DNA from 2 places in the Desulfurispora sp. genome. Region 1 is predicted to be linked to the other one. Evidence: predicted binding sites of a transcription regulator. Region 1 holds the regulator's gene; the other holds the start of a gene.
What was found. The regulator LexA, encoded in region 1, represses DNA repair genes until DNA is damaged. The targets are predictions, from matches to a motif close to CNAACANNTGTTNG.
Positions count from the first base shown of each region.

Region 2: a site for LexA is predicted at 3,639-3,652, ahead of uvrB (excinuclease ABC subunit UvrB). Genes of this name have one in related genera too.

Region 1 covers NZ_JBRAJI010000008.1:12,778-19,243, forward strand. The annotation lists gene sucC (ADP-forming succinate--CoA ligase subunit beta) at 1-29, opposite strand, end outside; gene ACUVTU_RS03405 (Fe-S-containing hydro-lyase) at 119-673, opposite strand; gene ACUVTU_RS03410 (fumarate hydratase) at 690-1,532, opposite strand; gene ACUVTU_RS03415 (sigma 54-interacting transcriptional regulator) at 1,809-3,503, opposite strand; gene lexA (transcriptional repressor LexA) at 3,709-4,323, shown strand; gene ACUVTU_RS03425 (methionine gamma-lyase family protein) at 4,342-5,592, opposite strand; gene spoVK (stage V sporulation protein K) at 5,610-6,466, opposite strand, start outside.
Region 2 covers NZ_JBRAJI010000004.1:38,353-44,818, reverse strand. The annotation lists gene ACUVTU_RS01935 (sugar ABC transporter substrate-binding protein) at 1-103, shown strand, start outside; gene ACUVTU_RS01930 (Ig-like domain-containing protein) at 315-3,497, shown strand; gene uvrB (excinuclease ABC subunit UvrB) at 3,679-5,703, shown strand; gene ACUVTU_RS01920 (AbrB/MazE/SpoVT family DNA-binding domain-containing protein) at 5,856-6,221, shown strand; gene uvrA (excinuclease ABC subunit UvrA) at 6,176-6,466, shown strand, end outside.

The sequences.
Region 1 (6,466 bases):
TGTTTGCCCATATATTCAAATAGTTTCAAAACGCTTCCCTCCCTTAATTAATTGGTAGCAGGTACTAATAAGCAGTTCTCCCTGCCCGGCCCAAAAACCTTTTCCAGCCTGGCAAATTTCACCGCGTACCGTAAATCTTTACCCCTTCTTCGTAGAGGTCCCCCCCCAGGGAGTCATTGACCACGATTAAAGGAAAGTTCTCCACCACCAGCTCATGAATGGCCTCGGGTCCCAGCTCCGGATAGGCCAGCACCCGGCAGCTCTTGATGCAGCGGGCGATCAAGGCACCGGCTCCGCCCACAGCGGCAAAGTAAACCGCTTTGTGCTGCTTGATGGCCTTCAGCACTTCTGGAGAGCGCTTGCCCTTGCCAATCATCCCTTTCAGGCCCAGCGCCAGCAGGCGGGGAGCATAGGCATCCATTCTGCCCGAGGTAGTGGGACCAGCCGAACCAATCACCTGACCCGGTTTGGCCGGGGCGGGCCCCACATAATAAATCACCTGCCCCTTGATGGGAAAGGGCAGTTCCTGGCCCCGGTCAAGCAGTTCCATCATTTTTTTATGAGCGGCATCGCGCCCCGTATACAGGATACCGTTCAACAGCACACGCTGGCCAATGCGCAGGTTTTCCACTACTTCGTCTGACAGTGGTGTGCTCAAGCTAATGTGAGGCAATTAAATCTCCTCCCTGTTACAGTACCGCTTTTTTGTGTCTGGCGGCATGGCAGTTGATGTTAACGGCGACAGGCAGGCTGGCAATGTGACAGGGATAGGTGAGAATATGCACACCCAGCGCCGTGGTTCGGCCTCCCAACCCCTGTGGCCCAATCCCAATTTTATTGATTTCCTCCAGCAGTTCGCTTTCCAGCTCGGCCAGGTCGGGCTCGGGATGGGGCTGCCCCAGGGGCCGCAGCAAAGCCTGTTTGGCCAGCAGAGCGGCTTTTTCAAAAGTTCCGCCCAGGCCCACACCTACCATAATGGGCGGGCACGGATTGGGACCGGCATTTTTTACTGTTTCCAGTACAAATTTTTTTACACCTTCCCGGCCTTCTGCGGGTTTGAGCATGCGGATGGCGCTCATGTTTTCACTGCCGCCGCCTTTGGGAGCTACGGTGATGGTCAGCTGATCCCCGGGCACTATGGTGGTATGGATGACAGCAGGTGTGTTATCCCCGGTGTTGATGCGCTGTAAAGGATGGTTTACAATTGATTTGCGCAGGTATCCCTCCGTATACCCTTTTCTGACTCCTTCGTTGACAGCATCATAGAGAAAACCACCGGTTATGTTAACATCCTGGCCCAGCTCCAGGTAAACCACAGCAAAGCCTGTATCCTGACACATAGGCACAGCATTTTCCCGGGCGATGCGGGCATTTTCCAGCAATTGCTTCAATATATCCTTACCGGTAAGCGAAATTTCGGTATTGAGGGCGGCTTCAAACGCGTTTTGCACGTCTTCTCCCAGATAATAGTTGGCCTCCTGACACAGTCGGGCTACAGTGTCAATTACCTCCTGGACGTGAATAACTTTAATAAAAATCCCTCCTGTCTACTGGCTTTTGCATAAAAACCCTCTGCACAAGAACTATTGATACGCAAATATCATGCCATATTATAGAAAATATAAAATAGTAAAAACAATGGCCGGCCCCAAATTCGAATAATTAAAACTCGCCGCTGTTCACCTCCATTCTTATAAGTATTAGAAATAAAAACTAAAAAACCCTTTTGTTACAAAGGGTTTGTTAATAAATAAATGTTTCTAATATTTAAAAGGTATCATAAAAATTAGATACTCCCGCCGGCCGTCTTACTCAATCTTGCTTTTTTTCAGCTTATTATAAAGTGTGGCCAGAGAAATATTCAGGGCCTGGGCCGCCTTTCTTTTCCCTTCAACAGTATTTCCGTACTTGGCAATGGCTTTGCGGATCAGCAGCTGCTCCATCTGCTCAATGGGCATGATATCAATGTCTTTTTCGGCCATGCCTCTAAACTGGTTGATGTGCTGCAGCAGGCTTTTCTTGCTGAACACTTCCTCGTCCACAGTAACCATGATTCGTTCAATTACATTCTCCAATTCGCGCACGTTGCCCGGCCAATCGTAATTGTAGAGTATCTCCTCGGCTTCCTTGCTCAAACCCTTGACTTTCTTGCCCAGCTTGCGGTTGAGCTTGACGATCAGATTGCCCACCAGGTGCGGCAGATCTTCTTTGCGGGTGCGCAGGGGTGGTATGGTTATTTCCACCACATTCAGGCGGTAATACAAGTCCTCCCGAAACCGGCCCTGCCGGATCAGTTCGCGCAGGTTGCGGTTGGTGGCCGCAATCACCCGCACATCCACTTTAATGGTTTTATTGTCGCCCACGCGCTCAAATTCCATTTCCTGCAAAACACGCAGCAGTTTACCCTGGAGATGCAGGTTCATGTCACCGATTTCGTCCAGAAAAATGGTTCCGCCATTGGCCAGTTCAAACTTGCCGATTTTGGATTTTACGGCTCCGGTAAAGGCACCTTTGGCGTAACCGAAAAACTCGCTCTCCAGCAGGTTTTCCGGTATGGCGGCGCAGTTGACCTTGATAAAGGGCCTGTCCCGCCGCGAACTGGCGCTGTGGATGGCGTGAGCAAACAGTTCCTTGCCCGTACCGCTTTCCCCCAGCAGCAGGACTGTAGAGTGGCTCCTGGCCGCCCTTTCGGCCACAGTGATGCACTTTTTCAGCTCCGCACTCTGTCCGACAATGTCCGCAAAAGTATATTTGCTGGTGGTAGCCTGGCCCAGCTTTTCTGTCAGGTTTTCCAGCATGGAAGTGCGCTGTTTCAATTCTTCCAACAGCTTCATCACATCGGTGAAATGCTGAAATACCACCACGGCACCCTCCATTTTTCCGTCAATGAAAATGGGGGAAGCATTAGAGACGACTTCCGCATTGCTTCCTCCCACCCGGGTGCGGTGGCCGAAGATGCTCTGCCCGCTTTTTAGAGCCATGGCCAGAGCGCCATCCGGCGAGACCTGAAAAATGTTCTGGCCGATTCTCTCCTGTTCGGGTATACCGGTGATGCGCGTAAATGCCGGATTTACATATTTGATATAGCCGTTGTTGTCAACCACCTCAATCGCTTCTTGCACCGAATTGAGAATAGCCGACAGTTCACCCTGCATGCGCTTGAACTCTAGCAGTTCTTCTTTTTCCCGCAAAATATTCTTAATCAGATCAACTGCACCCAGTTCCACCACAGTAGCTTTTTCCGGTTTATATTTAAAAACCTCATCGCGCACTTCTCTGGCCGTGCTGGACAGTATGATTACATCTACCGGCTGTCCGGTCAGCAGTTCGCTAATGCGAGAGGTTACCAAAACTTCAGGATGGTCATCCCTGACGGAAGCAGCAGAACCTGGATCAGTGCTGACCACACCGGCCAACTCCACTTCCGGCATCGCCAGCAGACTTTTCAACACACCCAGCCCTTCCCGGCCCGCCCCGATAACGGCCACCCGTATTCTGGGCATCTAGCTCACCTTCTATAGCAGGAAATTTATCTATCTTCAGATAAATACGACGATTTTGCCTTTTATCCTTCTAATTTATAAAATGAAAAATTTTCTTTTTTGACGAACAGGCGTTTTAATTACTGATCAGATGTGCTATAATCTGGGTAACAGGATTGTCCAAACAACCGGAAAATATATCTTTATATGGAAGCGGGGTTTTATGATGAAACAGGAGCTTACACCGCGGGAAAAAGCTGTGCTGGACTTCATTGCCCGAAATGTACGGGTCAAAGGTTATCCCCCTTCGGTGCGGGAAATCGGCCAGGCGGTAGGCTTAAAGTCCAGCTCCACCGTGCATGGCTACATTCTGCGCCTGGAGAAAAAAGGTTATTTGCGACGCGATCCCACCAAACCCCGGGCGCTGGAATTGTGCGATGAACGGGCAGATATCATCCGCCGGCGTGTTCTGGTCGCCCCCATGCTGGGGCGGGTGGCGGCAGGGCAGCCGATTCTGGCAGTGGAAAATGTGGAATACCATCTCCCGTTATCCACCGAATTTTTTGGCGAAGGCGATTATTTCCTGCTGACCATCAGGGGCGAAAGCATGATTGAAGCTGGCATCCTGCCCGATGACATTGTGGTGGTCCGGCAGCAAAACATGGCCGAGAATGGTGATATCGTAGTGGCCCTGCTGGAGGACGAAGCTACCGTCAAGCGTTTTTACAAAGAAAAAGGCCGCATCAGACTGCAGCCGGAAAACAGGGCTATGGAGCCCATTATTGTCGACAATGTGGAAATTCTGGGCAAGGTGATCGGTCTAATGCGCCGGTACCACTGAACAGGCCCATCCTCCGAACTATACGCCCTGGAGATTCTCCAGAGCCCGGGCGGCCTGGACGACGGCCAGACGGGTATGGTGGCGGGACAGGCCCCCCTGCAGGTATACTATGTAGGGAGGGCGCATGGGCGCATCGGCGCTCAGCTCCAGGGAAGCTCCCTGGATAAACGTACCGGCCGCCATGATCACCGGATCGGCATAACCGGGCATATCCACAGGCTCCGGCCGCACATGGGCGTCTACGGGAGAGCTGGCTTGGATGGCCTGACAGAAGGCGATCACTTTTTGGGGTGAGTTGAGCACCACAGCCTGAATAATATCGCTGCGGGCCTCTGTGTAGCCCGGGGAAGTGTCATATCCCAGCTTCTCGAAGAGCCTGGCGGCAAAGACCATCCCCTGCAGCGCCTCCCCAACAAAAGCTGGGGCCAAAAACATCCCCTGGAATAGCAGCCGCACATAGTCCGGGCTGGGTCCCACCTCCCGGCCCAGGCCCGGTGCGGACCACCGGCTGGCGGCCATTTCCACATATTTATGCCGGCCAACCACATAGCCCCCGGTGGGAGCCAGCCCCCCACCGGGGTTCTTGATCAGCGAACCGGCTACCAGGTCGGCACCGATTTCTGTGGGCTCCCTCTCCTCAACAAACTCTCCGTAACAGTTATCCACAAAAATAACCACATCGGACTTCTGCGCCCGGATAAAATCAATCAGCTCTTTCATCCGGTCGAGGGTCAGGGCGGGTCGCAAGCTGTAACCCCGGGAGCGCTGCAACATGACCATCCTGGTACGGGAATTGATGGCCTGTTTGATGGCCTGGTAATCCGGGCTGCCGTCCGGCAGCAGTTCCACCTGCCGGTAAGTTATGCCGTATTCCTGCAGGCAGCCGCTTTCCCGGCCGCTTACGCCAATTATGGCGGCCAGAGTATCATACGGGGCTCCCTGCACGGCCAGCAGTTCGTCACCGGGACGCAGAACACCGTACAGACACAGAGCAATGGCATGCGTACCGCTAACAATCTGACTGCGCACCAGAGCAGCTTCGCTGGAGAAAACCCCGGCATATACTTCCTCCAGGATTTCCCGGGCCGGGTCGTTATAACCGTAGCCCGAGCTGCCTTTCAGGTGGAAATCGCTCACCCGGGCTTTTTGCATGGCCCGTAGCACTTTTTCCGTATTAAGGCTTACGGTTTCCTCAATCCGCCGGCAAACCGGCAAGGTGTCCACAACAGTCTCCTGATAAAGGTTGTACCAGTCACCTTCCAGTGTCAATTCTTCCACCTCGGCACTCAACAGATATTGATTTTCTGTCTGGCCCGCACCAGATCCTCCCGGTTGATGGTAAGTAAATCCTCCCGGGAAACCTGGCGGGCCTCCAAAAGCCGGACCGCCTGCTGGCGAATGGCCGCTTCAATAATGTTGCGTACCAGCCGGGCATTGCCGCTGTTGACATGCGACCTCTTGAGGGTCTGCAAAACTATGCGCAATTCTTCCCTGGCCCCGCCGCTCAGAACATATTGTTTTTGCTGCAGCATTACATCGGCTATGGCCAGCAGTTCGGTCAAATCGTAATCGGGGAAACGAATCTGGATGGGAAAGCGGGAACGCAAACCGGGATTGGTTTCTAAAAACCATTCCATTTCATCGTTGTATCCGGCCAGGATCAGGATAAAGGCATCTTTCTGGTCTTCCATTTGCTTAACCAGCACATCAATGGATTCCTTGCCAAAATCTTTTTCGCCGCCCCGGGCCAGGGAGTATGCCTCGTCCACAAAAAGGATACCGCCCAGCGCTTTTTTCACCGCCTCCCGGGTGCGCTGCGCTGTATGCCCGATATACTCGCCCACCAGGTCCGCCCTTTCCACTTCCACCAGGTGACCTTTGGGCAAAACCCCCATTTCCTTGAACAACTGGCCCAGCAAACGGGCCACCGTGGTCTTGCCCGTGCCCGGGTTTCCTTTGAAAATCATGTGCAGGACCTGGCTTTCCGTAGCCAGCCTTTCTTTTTGGCGCTTTTTCTGGATTTCGATCCAGGCATAAATCTCCCTGACCGCCTGTTTGACCTCCTGAAGCCCCACCAGCCTCTCCAGTTCATTCAAGATGGTCCGGATATTTTTTTGCCTTTGCTGTTCGGAGTCAGGTTTTG
Region 2 (6,466 bases), on a different contig from region 1:
CGCCGAGCAGCAGGTAGCGGGCCAGAAGAAACCCGGCCAGGCCGCTGGCGGCGGACAGGGGGATGAACAACAAGGGGAGCAGCAGGAAGGAGAGCAGCAGTAGTTTTGCTCAAAACCAGGTTGGTGCGGTAGTCTGCCGTAAAATATTCCCTGTCACGTTGGAGCGGCAGGAATATTTTGTTATAATAAATCCTGGATCAATCCGGTGCAGAATTTGCTGCTGCCTGCCGATATTTACTGGTAGGCCGGGTTGGTCTTTGTGAGCGGGTTGGCCCGTAAGATTTTGCAGGTTTCTTAGGGAAAGGAGAGAAAAAATGCGGCGCTCCAGAGTAAGGACAAAGGTTAACTATTTAGTTGTTTGCTTGCTGATCATCAGCTTGCTGTGCACCGCCCTGCCGCCGGCCGGTGCAGCAACGGTAACTGTGATCACGCCGGTGGCCATGCCGGGAGCCGGTACCTATGACCGGGCCCAGGAAGTGATTTTGTATTCGTATGATAGTGCCGATCCGGCTCAGAAGGTAAAAATTACTTATAAATTCCAGGGCCGGGAAGCCATTCCGGAAACCGATTACTATCCTGCGGGTATTGATAAGGATACCGATATTACCGCTCTGCCCAAAATCATTATTGACCAGGATGGCATATTAAGTGTGAGCGCTGCCAGGGCCAGTGATGCCAGTAATAAAAAATATACGCAATTTCGCTATATTATTAATCCCACTGTGCTGAGCGTTTACCCGGGCTATTATACCGACTCGGTCAGCGGGGCGGTTTATTCCCGGGTCTACATCAAGTTCAGCCGCAAGATGAACCTGGACAAAATGAGCCAGCTGAATTTCGAGGTCCGCCAGGGCAATGAGACAGCCCAGCTGGAAAAGAAAGACGCCCTGGGCAAAGATGCGACCAATAACCAGGTCTATATCGACCTGCTTAAAAGATTGGATGGTGATCAGGACTACAAGCTGACCATTGTCCCCACGGTGAAAGGGGCTTTGCCCGACGGCGGCAATGCCGAAGTGCGGGACAGTGACGGCAAGCTTTTTGCGGGTCAACTGCAGTATACCTTCCACACCCTGAAGGATGCCCCCTATACTTTCTACGGTTCGGTTTGGACCGAGCTGGGGCACTATGCTACCGGTAGCCCGGCTACCATCAAAGTGCGGGGTACCTATCTGGAAAAAGTAGGGGATGAATGGATAGCGCAGCTCAGTGGCGGTAAAGATATAAAAATACAGTTTTTCAAGGTGGAGAAAAACAATTCTTATGTGCTCAAAGGTGAGGGAGTTATCAGCAGCGTGGGCGTTGACGGCTTTGAGGGGGAGATCACCGGTATTGATTTGAGTACAGCGGGCGATTATGTGGTCAAGGCCTATGCCGGTAGCGGTACCAGTTATGAATTGTTCGCCGAAAACACCTTTACCGTAGGGCCATTAAACGCCCCCCAGCTGAAAAACACCCCCGATGTTTCACCTTCTGGTGACACCTACAAATATTTTGAGCCGGTCAAGGTGACTTTGAGCACCACCCAGTCCGGGGTGGAGATTTATTACACTCTGGTGGACAAAGCCGATTACCTGGATGGCCTGAATCCCAAAGTAGGCAACAAATATACCGGTCCCCTGTCCATTGATCCTAAAACGCTGGGCGGCGGGGATAATCCCACGTATATTTTGAGGGCCATTGCCCGCAAGGGGAATGTTTTTAGCTCTGAGATTACAGCTGTCTATGCCTTCAACACTACCCTGGGTTACCTGCAGTACGGGCCCAGTGGCAGCAATGTGGCCATTAATGAAAAGCCCTATATCAAATTTGGCCGGGCGGTCAAACCCGATGTCGCCAACAAGTTCTTCCTGAAAAAAATCCTGGACGGCAAGAAATTTGAGTATGTCAGCGGCCGGGTGCGGTATGATTCGCTGGAGCACAAGGCGGTCTTCTATCCCGATGCGCCCCTGCAGCCCGACACGAGATATCAGGGCTATGTGCTAAAAACCGTGCAGGATCTGGAAGGCAATAATTTCAATCCCGGCAGTGATATGGACAGTGATTCTTTCGGCTTTTACTGGGAGTTCAAAACCGGGGCCGGGCAGGGCATACTGGTGGACGGCAATGCCCTGGTGGGCAACAGCACTGTGGTGAATAAAAACCCGGTGCGCATAGATATTACTCTGGCCAATATCAACATGGTCACCATCAACAAAATTCCGGCCCTGCCGGCCGAGAGCAATAGTGACGATGAGACCCAGAAGCACTATTATGCGGAAGTGCCCTTAAAAACGGGCCGGAACAGCATTGAAGTGGTCACCACCGCCACAGATGGCAGTACCGAGACATATAAATTCACCATTGTTTTTGCCGATGTGCTGGCGGACGGGGCGGAAAGACAGGTGGTGCTGGATGAAAAGGGCAAAATTGAGCTGTTTGGCAAGAAGCTGAGCATGCAATTTGCCCCGGGCAGTCACCTGTATGATACCAACAGTGAACTGGGCGCTTCGGTGGATCAGACCATCAAGGTGGAGGCCTACAAACAGCAAATGGTCAAAGGGTCCCCGGCCGTGGGTTTTGTGTTTGATATTTATGCCAAAGCCGACGCCCAGAAGACCGGCAATGTGGATCTTAAGAACAAGGCTGAAGCGACCATTACCGTACCCTATGACAAGCAAGTGTCCCAGGTCTCGAAAAGCGCCCTGTCGGTGGTGTTCCGCCCGGACACATACAGCGACTGGCAGGTGCTGGGCGGTGTGGTGGATACCGGCAAGGGCAGTGTTAAGGTACCTTTTAAAGGCTTCGGAGAGTATGTGGTGGTGAACCGCATTCCGGTCTTCCCGGACTTCGAACAGGTGGGCTGGGCCAAAATGTATGTGGAATACCTCTGGGCCCGCGGGATCATGAATGAAGATCCGGCCCGGCAGCCTTTCTTCGGCCTGCTGGAAACCGACGGTACTGAAACGCCCATCACCCGGGGTGAATTTACGGTCATGCTGGCCAGGGCGCTGGGTTACAACCCCGAACAGATCAGCAAGAGCGAACTGCGCACCGTAAGCCTGTTCAGTGACTTGCGCATAGAAAGCGGTGCCGCTCAAGCCAGGGATCTGCAAACCGGGCGCTGGTATGACATCCCGCTGGATGACTACAAGTACATCTACCTGGCGGCCCGCAATGGGGTGGCTACGGGAGTGCTCACCCCCACCTACGAGCACGCCTTCGACTATTACAGCTACATCTCCCGGGAGCAGGTGGCCACCATGCTCTGCCGGGCCATGAACCTGAAGGTGGATGATGATGATACCAAGGTGGCTGGTACCATGCAGAAGCTGTTTACCGATACCGACTCGGCCAATATGTCCCAGTGGGCCATGCCCTATATCCTGGCCACAGTGAAGGCGGGTTACCTGGCCGGTTTTCCCGACAAGACCTTTGGTGGCAAGCAGTATTTTACCCGCCCGCAGGCAGCCAAGACCATTTATATGATGATGAAAAAAGCCAAGCTGATTAAATAATCTTACAATCGAACGGTTCGGCCGGCAGGGGATGTAATTTACCTGCCGGCTTTTGGTTTTCAAGCCGGAAAAATAAAAAATCACTTCCAGTTGTCCACAACCTGCTTGAACATGTGATATAATCCTGGTGATAGTACTCGTAGAACAAAAATTCGTTGCCGTGGGCAAAGGAGGGTGCCCTGTGGCCGGCTTTGTGTTGAAATCCGATTTTGTGCCCCGCGGCGACCAGCCGCAGGCCATTGCCCAGCTGGTGGAGGGCCTGCAAAAGGGCTACAAGCACCAGACGCTGTTAGGCGTGACCGGGTCGGGCAAGACCTATACCATGGCCCAGGTTATCCAGGCCGTGCAGCGGCCCACCCTGGTGCTGGCGCCCAACAAGACGCTGGCCGCCCAGCTGTGCAGCGAGTTTCGGGAGTTTTTCCCCGACAATGCCGTGGAATATTTTGTTAGTTACTATGACTATTACCAGCCCGAGGCCTATATTCCCCAGACCGACACCTATATCGAAAAGGATTCCTCCATTAATGATGAGATAGACAAGCTGCGCCACTCGGCCACCTGCGCCCTGCTGGAGCGGCGCGACGTGATTGTGGTGGCCAGCGTGTCCTGCATCTATGGTCTGGGTGATCCCGGCGAGTACCGCAACCTGGTGATCTCGCTGCGCCGGGGCATGCGCATCGAGCGCGACGCTGTGCTGCGCCGCCTGGTGGACATCCAGTACGAGCGCAATGATGTGAACTTCACCCGGGGCAAGTTCCGGGTGCGCGGCGATGCGCTGGAGGTTTTCCCGGTGGCCACCACCGAGCGGGCCATCCGCATTGAGTTTTTCGGCGACGAGATTGAAAAAATGCTGGAGTTCGATGCTCTGACCGGTGAAATCATCGGCCTGCGCCAGCATGTATCCATCTTCCCGGCCAGCCACTATTCGGTGAGCAGCGACCGGCTGCAAAGGGCCATTGTTTCCATCCGCCAGGAGCTGGAGGAGCAGCTGGCCTTGCTCAGGGAGAAGGGCAAGCTGTTGGAAGCCCAGCGCCTGGAAAGCCGCACCAACTATGACCTGGAGATGCTGCAGGAGGTGGGCTACTGCAACGGCATTGAAAACTATTCCCGCCATCTCACCGGGCGGGCACCAGGCGAGGCCCCCTACACCCTGCTGGACTTTTTCCCGGAGGACATGCTCATGTTCATCGACGAGTCCCACGTGGCCGTGCCCCAGGTGCGGGCCATGTACGAGGGCGACCGGTCCCGCAAAAGCGCCCTGATCGAGTACGGTTTCCGCCTGCCCTCGGCTCTGGATAACCGCCCCCTTCAGTTCGAGGAGTTTTTACAGCGCCTGAGCCAGGTCATTTACGTCTCAGCTACGCCGGCCGCCTTCGAGCTGGAGCACAGCAGCCAGGTGGTGGAGCAGATCATCCGGCCCACCGGTCTGGTGGACCCCGAGATCCAGGTGCGGCCTACCGCCGGGCAGATTGACGACCTGCTGGGCGAGATCAACCAGCGGGTGCGCAAACAGCAGCGCGTGCTGGTGACCACCCTGACCAAGAAAATGGCCGAGGATTTGACCGACTACCTGCGCCAGGCCGGGGTGAAAGTGCGCTACATGCACTCGGATGTTAACACCATTGAGCGCATGGAGATCATCCGCGACCTGCGCCTGGGGGTGTTTGACGTGCTGGTGGGCATCAACCTGCTGCGCGAGGGGCTGGATTTGCCCGAGGTCAGCCTGGTGGCCATCCTGGATGCCGACCGGGAGGGCTACCTGCGCTCGGAAACCTCGCTCATCCAGACCATCGGCCGGGCGGCCCGCCATGCCGAGGGCCGGGTGATCATGTATGCTGACCGGATTACCCGCTCCATGGCCCGGGCCATCGGCGAGACCAACCGGCGGAGGGAAAAACAGCTGGCTTTCAACCGGCAGCACGGCATTGTGCCCCGTACGGTGCAAAAGAGTGTGCGGGCGGTGATTGAGGCCACCAGTGTGGTCGAGGCGGCCGGTGTATACCGGGCGACAGCGGGCGACAAAAAGAAAAAATATAGCAAGAAAGAGTTAAAGCAGTTAATTTCTGTCACCGAAAAGCAGATGCGGGAAGCCGCCCGCCGCCTGGAATTTGAGGAGGCCGCCCGCCTGCGGGATATTTTAATTGAACTGCGCTTGCAGCTCCGAGGGCGGGATCCCCGCATCAAAGCGGTGGGCGAGGAAATGTGACATTCTATCCCCCTTGCTGCTCTACCGGCCCCCGGCTATATTAGTACTACGGGCTGCTGGAGCGAGCGACGTGCCACCGCACGCCTGATCTGCGGCGCTCCCTGGCTCGTATCAATTCAGGCAGCCGAACCGGGAGAAGGGGGATATGTGCAGTGATGCTGCAGAGAAATGCGCAAAGCAAGTATTATACCGTGATCAATCATCTGGGCCAGGTGGTGCTGCCCGCCGCAGTGCTGGTGCAGCTGGGCATTGACAGTACCAGCGACCTGGCCATGTATATAGAGGGCAATGCCATTGTTTTGCGGCGCGTGGGCACAAGTGCGTCCAGACGCGCATCGCGCGATTTTGAACCGGCAGTTAATGAGACCAACCATATCGTTGAGGAGACAGGGTCCGGAGGCTGTCCGGCAGGGCCACCGCTAGAGGTGCTGTCTTTCTCTCGGCGAAAAATTACACAGGAGCGTTTGACCCCATGCAGGATCACATCATCATCCGCGGCGCGCGGGTGCACAACCTGAAAAACATCAATGTAGAAATACCCCGCCACAAATTTGTGGTGCTCACCGGCCTGTCCGGTTCGGGCAAATCCTCGCTGGCCTTTGACACCATTTACGCTGAAGGGCAGCGCCGCTATGTGGAGTCGCTGTCGGCCTACGCCCGCCAGTTTCTGGGCCAGATGGACAAGCCCGATGTGGACAGTATCGAGGGGCTTTCCCCGGCCATATCTATCGATCAGAAAACCACCTCCCACAACCCGCGCAGC